DNA from 2 places in the Halobacillus sp. H74 genome. Region 1 is predicted to be linked to the other one. Evidence: riboswitches for the same ligand, from Rfam matches in the RefSeq annotation. Region 1 holds a riboswitch; the other holds the start of a gene.

Region 1 (6,131 bases):
TTTCACCTCTCCTTATACTGTATATAATACACTAATGTATAATAACTAACAATTATATATTAAAACTATCCTTATTATTGCCACTTATTTACTTTAAAGTGTTAAATATTCGCTATTTATTAAGGACGGGTGGAGGTGTTAAACTGTAATGGTGCAGTAATGTATAAAATGGAGGAGGGAGTCTAGTGGCAGATCAAGAAAAAGATCAAGTTATCGATGAAGCATTAGGAGAAAAATCCATTCAACGATTAGAGTTTCGGGGAGGCGTATTTGCCGCCACCATCCCTTTAGTGTTTTTCATTATATGGGCGATTGTGTTAAGTATCACTGAACTCGTGACTGAACAAGCACTTGTATTGGGAATGGTCATTGGTATAGCACTAGGACTATTTTTTTGTAAATCTAAATGGGCGGATTACGCTCAAAGCCTGATTTCAGGAATGGCACAGCCGGTCGGGGTCGTGGCGATTATTGCCTGGTTTTGGGCTGGGATGTTCGCCAATATGCTTTCTGCAGGTGGATTAGTGGACGGACTGATCTGGTTCGGATTCCAGTCTGGCCTTGAAGGCGGAGCTTTCGTCGGAATCACTTTTCTTTTGGCCGGTTTATTTGCGACAGCCGTCGGTACTGGTTACGGGACGGTTGCAACTTTCGGTGTACTTATGTATCCAGCAGGGGTCATACTAGGTGCAGACCCTGTTATTTTGTTAGCAGCTATTTTGAGTGGTGCGGTATTCGGTGATAACCTGGCACCTGTCTCAGACACCACCATTGTTTCCGCCACAACCCAGGAAGCGGATGTTCCTGGAGTCGTTCGCTCAAGGTTCAAATATTCTATAGCAGCAGCTATCCCAGCACTTATATTATTTGTTATTTTAGGTGGAGGTGGCGACGCTGGAAGCCAGCAAGTCGTCAATCAATTACAAAATGAAGTTTCACCAAGTGGATTGCTCATGTTGGTGCCATTCATTTTGGTGCTTTATTTGGCACTGAGTGGCCAACACTTATTGACCTCTCTTTCATGGGGCATACTAGCATCCGTGGTATTCATATTCCTGAGTGGAAGATCATTGACTGAAGTGCTTCATATTTATAAAAACGACGCTGGTGAAGCAGTTGTTGAAGGTGCTTTGATTAATGGAATCGGTGGATATTTCAATATGGCGATATTGATCTTATTCATCTTAGCGGCGGCTTATTTATTGGAAGTGGCTGGAACGATGGACGTTATCAAGAACTTTTTCCTTCGAATTATCAATAATGTCGTCCGTCGGGCTGAGTTGTCAATTTTCGGAATCGTTGCTTTCTTGAATATGTTTATTACAATCAATACGGCGGCAGAAATAGCTGCGGCGCCATTCGTAAGGAAGTTAGGGACGGAATTGAATATTCATGCATACCGCCGGGCGAACTTCTTGGATACTGTCACATCCTCTCTCGGTTATATTTTCCCTTGGAGTGGTGGAGTCCTGCTCGCCTGGGCAACAGTTCAAGGTGCAGCAGAGCAATATGATTTCCTTCCTGTGGTCGGCCCTGCAGAAGTCTTCCCATTCGTTTTTCAGGGCTGGGGACTATTGATTGTCATGTTCATCGCTGCCTGGACAGGCTGGGGGCTTCGTTATTCTGGCAAGAATGGAGAAGAAATCAAACCGAAGGATTATAAAGCTCAAGAATAAACGGAAACCCCTGAGTCATTACGCAATGACTCAGGGGTTTTCGTTTTTCTCGCGAAGAAATTCATCTAGTAATCATACGTATTTTAATGATTGAGTGCCGCTCTCACTTCTTTCATTTGATCCAAGTGGCGTAATTCATGCCATCCAATGAATTCAATCCATTGTTCCAAACTCAGATCACCGAATGCTGGGTGAGGAAAAGCACGATTTTTCAAGGTTTCCTGCTCTTTATTATTAACGAGGGATAGAGTGGACTCCCGGGTCTTTTTCAACCCTTCCTTGGCATCATCAAGGTTCATGAATTCTCCTTTTGGCCGCACCGAAGCGGGAGCTTCCACTTTATAGTCCCGGTCCGTCGTACGATGGAGAGGCTTTTCGGAAGCCTGGTGGTCGTCACCTTGTTTGATGGCTTGGTTAATTTGATAAACGACAAGTTGTTCCATCAAATAAAGATGTTCAAGTACTTCTAATATGGACCACTGATCTTCGCCAGGTTTAAGATGTGCTTGTTCTTCAGGTACTTCATTTACAAAGTCTAACACTTGATTTCTTTTTTCGTCTAAGCCATACATGAAAACTCTTCCTTTCACCATTAAGTTTACCTCGAGTCTATCATAATAAAAACGGATTGTTCTTATAAGAAACCTCAAATCCTTTGAAACTTTGCTTTACTATGTACGTATATAAGTAAAGGTGGCGTAATTATGAAGAAAATCATGTTTTCACTCTCGATTTTCCTCTTGTTTATCGGGGTTGTCGTGTTTCTCGTTAAGTGAATTCCATTGAAAGAGAGTGGCAGTGTAATAACTGCAAGCTTATAAGGGAAGCGCAATTTCACTTGGAATCACTCCATCATGGTATAGGGAAGCCCTTTATCATAGAATAAAAGGGAGCATACATAAGGAGGAGAAGAGATGAGTAATTATTCGATTAATGAGTTCATAAGGCAGACAAAACAGGATGATACAGAAAATGATTATTTTGAGTTAGAAACTCCAAGGATTTTAGAAGTCAATTTACTTGATCAGGTTTGGGCTAAAGCAGGATCGATGATTTCTTATAATGGGGGCATCAAATTCGAACGCGAAGGGATATTAGAACATGGAGTCGGTCGCCTTTTCAAAAAGGCAGTGACAGGGGAAGGCAGTTCGTTGATGAAAGCTACCGGACGCGGACGACTTTACCTCGCCGATCAAGGAAAGAAAATAACGATTTTCGATTTAGACAATGAAGCAATTACGGTCAATGGAAATGATTTACTTGCTTTTGAGCCAAGTATTGAATGGGATATCAAGTTGATGAAAAAAGTTGCCGGGATGGTTTCAGGAGGATTATTCAATGTGACCTTGAAGGGCAGTGGCCGTGTGGCGATCACTTCCCATTATGAACCATTGACTTTACTTGTACGACCCGGTCAACCGGTCATCACAGACCCGCACGCAACGGTTGCTTGGTCCGGTCATCTAGAACCTGATTTCAAGACGGATATCAGTTTCAAAACGTTTATCGGACGGGGAAGTGGTGAATCGATCCAAATGGAGTTTGAAGGGGACGGTTTTGTGATTGTCCAGCCGTTTGAGGAGGTTCATACCACAGGAAGTCAGTGAAAAAGCACATTTTTTTTCGGACAGGCATGAGTATGGTACTCTGTGAATACAATGGTAGCAGGAGAATGGGATAGGCTGTTTTTGAAAATTTTTAAGCAGTAATCCTTTACTTCGATACAAAAACATTGTAGGATGATAATTAACAAAAAATAAATAACGGAAACTTCTTATCCAGAGAGGCGGAGGGACTGGCCCTTTGATGCCCGGCAACCATCGAATCAATCCAAGGATTGACGAGAACGGTGCCAATTCCTGTAGGATGGTTAACATCCTAAGAGATGAGAGGATCGTGCGGATATTAGCGACCCCTTTTCTTACTGGATAAGAAAAGGGGTCTTTTGGTTAATTAAAACCGTCAGGCTCTCGGAAGAAGTTGCGTTAAGGGAAAGGAACGATGTCAAATGGCAACAGCTATTTTCGGTGCAGGATGTTTTTGGGGTGTAGAAGCTTTCTTTGAAAAATTCGAAGGAGTCACAATGACTAAAGTCGGCTATATAGGCGGCAAATTAGAACACCCTTCATATGAGCAGGTAAAAGCAGGCGGTACAGGACATGCAGAAGCGGTGAAAATCAATTATGATCCAACAGTGATCACTTACGCAGAACTGGTGAATATCTTTTTTGAAGCTCATGATCCGACCTCTCGTAATAGACAGGGGATTGATATAGGTCACCAATATCGTTCAGTTATATTCTATTCTGAAGCAAGTCAAAAGTATATTGCGGATGAAAAGATTAAAGAGTGGGAAGAAAAAGGAGTCTTCAAACGTCGGATTGTCACAACAGTCGAGAAAGCGACGACTTTCTATGAGGCAGAAGAACACCATCAGAAATATTTACAAAAAAACGGTTCCGTCGCTTGTGGAATTGGCTGAAGTTAAATTTAAGGTCTCTTGAAAAAGAGGTCTTTTTTTATCGTCCATGAAATTATAAAATATTTAATAACTTTCAGGATTTGGTGAAAGGTCAATCGTCAGTAGTCTGAAAAAGGAGGGAGGCAGCGTGTGGTTCAATGATGGCATTTTAATTGTTATGTGCATATTCATGATGCTCGGGGCTTTGGATTACTATGTCCTTAATCATCGTTTATCTTTAGGGTGGAGGTTTTATGAAGCCTTCATGATGATGGGTCCATTAGCCTTATCCATGGTCGGAATCATTTCCCTTGCTCCTGTACTATCGAGATGGCTGGCGCCGATTATTTCTCCCCTTTTTCATTGGTTCGGTGCAGACCCTTCCATGTTCGCCTCCATGCTGCTGGCTATTGATATGGGAGCGTACCCTCTAGCAAGTTCACTGGCATTGGAGGAAAGAGCGGCGGTATTTTCCTGGTCTTTGTTAGGGACGATGATGGGACCTACCCTCGTTTTCACCATTCCGGTCGCTTTGACGATTGTAAAAAAGAAAGATCGTCCTTTTTTTGCTAAGGGTATTCTAGCTGGCTTGGTAACCGTCCCGATTGGCTGTTTAATAGGAGGGTGGACCGCAGGTTATGATTGGCTATGGATGTTGCGCAATTTAACACCAGCCATCATTCTGTCTGTAGTGATCGGTGCTGGTTTATGGTTATTTACAAATATGACTATCCGCTTATTTTCTTATTTCGGAAAAACTATAGAACTGATCATCATCACCGGTTTAGCTCTGATTATTATTGAAACATTGACAGGAATGGTTCTTTTACCAGGGATGGCTCCTTTGTCAGAAGGAGTCACTATCGTCGGTCGGATAACTGTGACGTTAGCAGGTGCTTATCCATTAGTTGCTTTTATCAATCAACATGGAGAAAAAGGTTTAGCGAAAATGAGTGCGAAGATGGGCATAAACACTATAGCAATGACGGGGCTGATCGCTTCTTTAGCTCATCATCTGCCAATGCTGGCGACGATGAAGGACATGGATGACAGAGGGAAGACAGTGAATGCGGCTTTTGCGGTAAGCGGTGCTTTTGTGTTTGGCAGTCATTTCGCATTCGTAGCAGGTGTTGAAAAAGATATGATATTATCCGTGATCGTCGGTAAATTGACAGCTGGAGTATTAGCGATACTATTGGCTCTTTTAATGACTAAAAGTGAAACTGCTGACTAACAATCGACTCGCTCCGGGATGGACTGATATTAAAGAAAAGCCCAAACGTCCTTCAAATTTGAAAGACATTTGGGCTTTTCTTCATAATACAAAACTCTTAAAAGAAGAAAATAAGAAAAATCCAGTAACAATCAATAGAAGGACCCCTGCCTGGATACAGATACCTATGATACTGCATACTTTTCCTCCGATGGCAAAGTTCTTTCCTTCTGATTCAACCTCATTCATTTCCTTAAAAGATTGATTGGCATAGATGAGACCGAAAATGCCGATGATCAGGCCGACTATTGGAATAAAAATGGACATAATGCCTAAAGTGAGGGATGTAATGGCTTTATTGTTCATAAATTTCCTCCTTAATACAATTGTATCAAGGACACGGGTTATTTAGAATCATTTTGTGTATCGATTGGCATAGCTGCTTGCGACGATCGAATCAGGTTTGATTTTCGGCTCTATTCCTAATGATTCAATTCTTGCAACCATTTCATTCACATAGACCCTTGTCCGATTTCGTTCTCCAGAACCAATGTCGATATGTCCTTCAATAGTAAAGGTCGCTCCTTTATAAATATGGGGGAGGACGATTTCAATCAATTCGTTTTTCTTCTCTTCTGTAAATAAAGCGGCTACTTTTTCAGTCAATGACGTTTCATAAGAAATCCGTTCATGTAAAGTGGTCATTTCTCTATGGACAATTTCTTTTCGAAAACAAGCCCACGCCCCTTTGCCGACACGTTGGATAACGATGCCTGTAATA
Region 2 (6,131 bases), on a different contig from region 1:
GTCAATTTCTTTTTCATCATAAAAATGCAATGACTTACCATCATGTAAGAAGGTATTTTCCTCAATTTCTTCTCCAACCCCGAAATTCTTATGGTCTTCAGTAGATATGCAAGTAAAAATCATTAAACCTTCCTGCTTTAATAGCTTATTCATTTGGTTCATAAGTAAAGTACGTTCATCTTTTAAAAATAGGTGTAAAACATTTGATAAATAAATCGCATCAAAATTCTCCTTAGTATCATTTGGTTTAAGTACGTCTTCCACTTGATACTCTATGTTTCTTTCTCGGCACTTATGTTCCTGCATGCAAGCTTTATAGCTTCTGATGAGACATCTATACCTTTAACCTTAAATCCACTTTGAGCTAATTCTAAACTATTACTACCGTAACCACATCCTGGTACAAGGATTGAACGGATATGGTTATCTCTTAGATGCGGCAAGCTCATATCCACTGAAGGACATGGTGATCCACCCCAAATTTCCCCTTCTTTAAAACGTTCGTCCCAATACTTGGCCTGTGTTATCAATAGCTCTCCCTCCATATGGTTGCATTTATATATTACTACCAATTATTGCAAATCAGATCACTGAAGTCGATGTATTGCTCTTTTCTATTAATTTTAACTATCCAATTTGACAGCCTCGAAACCCCATGCTAGTATTTCTTTTAATCATAAATCATAATCTCTTATTCAGAGAGGTGGAGGGACTGGCCCTATGAAACCCGGCAGCCGAATCAATATACCTACGTTGATTTAGGTGCTAATTCCAGCGAAGCAAGTGCTTTGAAAAATAAGAGAGGTCGAATGTCTAAACCTCTCAAATTGAGAGGTTTTTGTATTTATGAAGAAAATTTAATATCGTATATCTTCAGGTGCTGCCTAAACCACTTCGATCTTAGGCAGCTTAAAAGGGAAGTCCGGTGTAAGTCCGGCACGGTCCCGCCACTGTATATAGGAGCAAACCTGCTTGCATGCCACTATCTTATTTATGAATCTCGATGGGAAGGCTCAGGTTTGTGTTGAACATAAGTCAGGAGACCTGCCTGTTGAACGTACACTAAACCTACGAGGAATAGGGAGGTGTTTTGGCGCGCATGCATTTTACGTCCGTATGAGTTTTTTAACGTCATAACCATCTCTCTAATAAATAGAGGGATTTTTTTATTGAAAAAATCATTAGGAGGCATCGTGATGACAAGTGTAATAACTTCGACAATTGGTTATCCCAGAATTGGTGAAAAACGAGAATGGAAAAAGTCACTTGAACGCTTTTGGCAAGGTGGAATTTCTGAAAATCAATTATTGGATGAAATGAAAAAAATTCGCCTTGACCATTTACAAAAGCAAATGGATAAAGGGGTTGACCTTATTCCTGTAGGGGATTTCACTCTCTATGACCACGTGCTTGATACGTCTTTTATGTTTGGTCTGATCCCTGAACGCTTCGGAAACTATAATCAAAGTGACTCCCTTAATACTTATTTTGATATTGCCCGTGGAAATGATGAAGTCGTAGCCTCTGAAATGACAAAATGGTTTAATACAAATTATCACTACATTGTCCCTGAAATTGATGGAAATTCAAATCCTGAATTAATCAATAATTTCCCTCTTCATTATTTTAACGAAGCAAGAGAACACCTTGGCATTATTGGTAAGCCCGTCCTTTTAGGTCCAATGACTTTCATTACACTTGCGAAGGGTGTTGAAAAAAACAAGGGAAACTTCCTTTTGAAGAAGCTTGTCCCTCTATACATCCAAGTGCTTCAAGAACTGAAAAACGCCGGGGCCGAATGGGTGCAGTTCGATGAACCGATCCTTTGCACTTCTACTACAAAAGAGGATCTTCAACTCTTCAATGAAGTCTATGAATTGATCCATAGGCAATTGCCGGATGTAAACATCTTGATTCAAACATACTTTGAAGCCGTCGATCATTATGAAGAAGTCGTCTCACTTCCTGTGGCTGGTATCGGTCTTGATTTCGTTCACGATAGTGGGAAAAACCTGGATAATTTGAAAACATACGGTTTTCCAAAGGAAAAAGCCCTCGCTGCTGGTGTAATAAATGGAAGAAATATTTGGAGAGCAGACCTGGAAAAACAGCTAACACAGCTGGAAACAATTTTAAAAAAGGTAGATAACGAACGTCTTATTGTGCAGCCTTCCTGCAGTTTATTGCATGTTCCTGTAACCATAGAGACGGAGAAGGAGATTGATCCTGTATTGAAAGACGGTCTCTCTTTTGCTGATCAAAAATTGCAGGAAACAGCCCTCTTGACGAAAGCATTAAACGAAGGAAAAGAATCAGTGGAAGAAACATTGACTAAACAAAAGGAAGCCCTTATCCAGTTATGGGGGGACAAGGAACAAAAGGATTCCTCAAAAGATCGAACGAATACATGGGAAGAACAAAAAATCGGAAGAGCCTCTGATTATCGTACTCGTCAGAAGCTTCAGGAGAAATATTTCAACCTCCCATTACTTCCGACAACGACAATCGGCAGTCTCCCTCAAACAAATGGGATTCGGAAAGCGAGAATGAATTGGAGAAAAGGGGAGTGGACAGACTCCTACTATGAAACTTTTATTAAAAACAATATATCTGAGTGGATCAGTCGACAGGAAGAATGGGGACTGGATGTTTTAGTGCATGGGGAATTTGAGCGGAACGATATGGTTGAATTTTTCGGTGAGAAACTGGAGGGATTTGTATTTTCAAGGTTTGGCTGGGTGCAGTCCTATGGATCTCGCTGCGTCAAACCACCGATTATTTATAAAGAGGTTGTCCACCAGCAACCGATGACGTTGAAGGAAATAGCCTATGCGCAATCGTTGACAGATAAACCGATAAAAGGAATGTTAACAGGACCGGTCACAATTGTTAATTGGTCCTTTGTTCGAGAGGATATCAGCAGATTTGAAGTAACAAAGCAAGTTGCTTTAGCTTTACAAGAAGAAGTAAAAGCCTTGGAAGATAAGAGTATTCGTATGATTCAAGTCGATGAACCTGCCTTACGCGAAGGATTACCACTTAAAGAAGAAAAACAGAACGATTATTTAGAAAAAGCTGTATATGCCTTCAAACTTGCAACGTCGTTGGTCAAAGATGAAACCCAAATTCATACACACATGTGTTATTCCGAATTTGGAACGATTATGACTACCATCGACCAATTGGACGCAGATGTCATTTCTATTGAAGCCGCGCGCAGCCATGGAGAAATTGTAGCTGACTTTGAGAAAATATCCTATGAAAAAGGAATTGGTCTAGGAGTTTATGACATCCACAGTCCTAGAGTTCCGCATGTGGAAGAGATGGAAGCAAACATCCTCCGCGCTTTACGAGTCCTTCACCCTCGTCAATTCTGGGTCAATCCTGACTGCGGATTGAAAACCAGAGGAACGGAAGAAACCGCAGCTGCTCTCACAAACATGGTTGAGGCAGCGCGAAAGGCACGTGAGAAAGTAAAACAAAGTGTAAGTGGTTCCTGAAAATTTTCATACTTTTAAACGCTCAGGGATTAATCCCTGAGCGTTTTGTTTCCTTTGTAAAGAAGCGGGAGCATACAACCTGATAGATTGAAGCAGCCATCTTCCCCATTAACAATCATTATACAACCTCCAAATACATGACTTGAACATCTATAACCTTTGTTATCAATAAACACCTCTGATAAACTCATGCACTTCTTTTTGATAAAAATCACGTAACTGTTCTAGATCTCCCTCACTAAACGGCTTTACCTCAACAGCCGACAAATTGTCTTCCACCTGTTTTCGGTTACGGAATCCTGGAATCACACTTGTCACTTCTTCCTGCTGCATGACCCATCTCAAAGCCGCCCTGGACATATTTCCCCGCTCTTCTGCGATCCAATTCAACTTGCTGCTCAGCTCCACACCTTTTGGAAACTCTAATCCTGCGAAGGTTTCCCCGACATTGAACGCTTCACCATCACGGTTGAAGTTCCTATGGTCATCTTCTTCAAATTTATGTGTTTCTGTATATTTACCTATCAGTAACCCACTCGCCAAAGGTACGCGCGCTAAGATACCCACACCCTTGTCCTTTGCTGCAGGGAATAATTGCTCCAAGGGCTTTTGACGGAACAAATTAAAAATGACTTGCAGGGCGTCTGCATTCGTATTTTCCAACATCGACCGACTCGACACTAACACCGTAGTTTCGGATTTTCCCTTCTTGCTTCAACTTTTCGAGTACTTCAAAAACACGTCCATCTTCCAAAATCTCAAATGGTGGACAATGATTGATAGAGGTCGATTTGATCTCTATTCAACCTACGTAAACTATCCTCTAAATAAGAAGAAACCTGGGCCATCGTATACGTTTCCGGACTATGAATATCGCCTTGCCGGCAAAATTTTGTAGCGATATGAACCTGTGATTCTTTTCCTTTCAAGGCTTTCGCTAAAAGCTCTTCACTATGACCCATCCCGTACACATCGGCTGTATCAAAAAAGTTCACTCCGCGTTCGACGGCCAATTCAATTGCTCTTAAGGCTTCTTCATCATTGGTCTTTCCCCAGCTGCCTCCAATCGCCCACGTTCCGAAACCCAGTTCACTGATTTTTAAATCTGTCTTTCCGAGTGTATTATAATTCATTCCATTCCCTCCCTTTTGTAATAAACACAACAACAAAATCCCCATATCCAGAATACTTAGTTTCGAGGCTTTTGTATTCGGAGAAGGTGGCTGGGAAAACGGGTCATCCAGCTCTACCGCGGAAAGCGAGTCGTTGAGGCTACTGAAGAACTGCAACTTTCTGAGTTATGCATCAAAGAAAAAAGAGTGATCTTCTTATTTAAATCGAAGAAAATCACTCTTTTTTAGATGGTCCGCTGTTGATTCCACGATGAGCGTTCGGTGGTGACGCCTGCGGGAACAGCACGAGCCGAAGATCCACTTGGTCAAGTGATTTTCTTGACCAAGTTAGCTGAGGCCGTGCCCGCGGCAAGCATCCACCGACAAGCGATTCGTGAGAAGCAACAACCTTCTCCATTAACGATAAGCAACAAGACGTTCATTCAAATCTTTCGTTTGTTCATAAACATCCTGGTAGATGCCGAACAACACCTCATACTTCTCCACTCTTTCTTGATCAGGCACATAAGTCTTATCCACCGTCAAAAATTCATCTGCACAGCTTTCAAGAGATTGGAACCAGCCACAACCGTAAGCGGCAAGCATGGCCGCTCCCATACCCGGCCCCTGTTCACTGGAAAGTTTGACGACTTCAGCGTTGAAAATATCTGCCTGCATCTGCAGCCAGTAATCATTCTTAGTCCCGCCGCCAGTCGAAACGATAGTATCAATTTTTTTGCCATGAGCACGGAAGATCTCGAGTGATTCTTTCAAGGAAAAAGTGATCCCTTCCATGACGGCATGTGTGAAATCGTTCCTTGTATGGGAGTGATTCATACCGATGAAGCTGCCTCTTATAATGGCATCTGCATGCGGCGTCCGCTCTCCTGATATATAAGGTGTGAACAATAATCCATTAGAGCCGACAGAGACTTCTTCAACCCCCTGGACAAATTGTTCAAAAGGTACTTCAGGTGCATGAACATTCTTATACCAGCTGAGGCTGTCTCCGGCAGCAAGCGTGACTCCCATTGTATAATAAGCCTCCGGAGCTCCATGATTGAAATAATGGACTTTCCCGGAAAAATCCTTGTCCCGACTGGACTCATAAGAAAGGATGACACCAGAAGTTCCGATACTGCACAATGTTTTTCCGTCCGTCAAAATACCTGAGCCGATCGCTCCGCACGCATTATCTGCACCGCCTGCAAAGACTTTTGTATTCATAGTCAGGCCTGTGCGATCTGCGCTAACTGAAGCGATATGCCCCGTTTGTTCATGAGAACCGACAAGTGGTGGGCAAAGGGCAGGATTGATGCCAACCGTCTCACAGATTTCCTCACTCCACCGATTCGAAACCAGATCAAGCAATAGCGTACCAGCTGCATCCGAATAATCCATCGCTAATTCACCCGTCAGCCGGTACCGCAAGTAATCTTTCGGCAATACAAAAGTAGCAGCTTTTTCATAAAGATCCGGTTCATTTTCTTTCACCCACAAAATCTTCGGTAGAGTAAAA

Evidence for each region. A riboswitch is a leader RNA that binds a small molecule or an ion and turns the genes downstream of it on or off. The one in region 1 is predicted to bind S-adenosylmethionine.
Region 2: linked by a shared signal. The riboswitch ahead of metE (5-methyltetrahydropteroyltriglutamate--homocysteine S-methyltransferase) and the one ahead of msrA (peptide-methionine (S)-S-oxide reductase MsrA) in region 1 are both predicted to bind S-adenosylmethionine.

The regions. Positions count from the first base shown of each region.
Region 1 is NZ_JBQQCI010000003.1:441,793-447,923, forward strand. It holds gene ACTWPX_RS08520 (Na+/H+ antiporter NhaC family protein) at 186-1,676, shown strand; gene ACTWPX_RS08525 (DinB family protein) at 1,760-2,248, opposite strand; gene ACTWPX_RS08530 (AIM24 family protein) at 2,591-3,283, shown strand; SAM riboswitch class I at 3,448-3,568, shown strand; gene msrA (peptide-methionine (S)-S-oxide reductase MsrA) at 3,685-4,158, shown strand; gene eutH (ethanolamine utilization protein EutH) at 4,286-5,371, shown strand; gene ACTWPX_RS08545 (DUF4190 domain-containing protein) at 5,453-5,716, opposite strand; gene ACTWPX_RS08550 (ribonuclease H-like YkuK family protein) at 5,765-6,131, opposite strand, start outside.
Region 2 is NZ_JBQQCI010000004.1:264,665-270,795, reverse strand. It holds gene ACTWPX_RS10600 (hypothetical protein) at 1-264, opposite strand, end outside; gene ACTWPX_RS10595 (class I SAM-dependent methyltransferase) at 273-530, opposite strand; SAM riboswitch class I at 689-802, shown strand; cobalamin riboswitch at 859-1,066, shown strand; gene metE (5-methyltetrahydropteroyltriglutamate--homocysteine S-methyltransferase) at 1,197-3,500, shown strand; partial or broken gene ACTWPX_RS10585 (aldo/keto reductase) at 3,666-4,633, opposite strand; gene xylB (xylulokinase) at 5,030-6,131, opposite strand, start outside.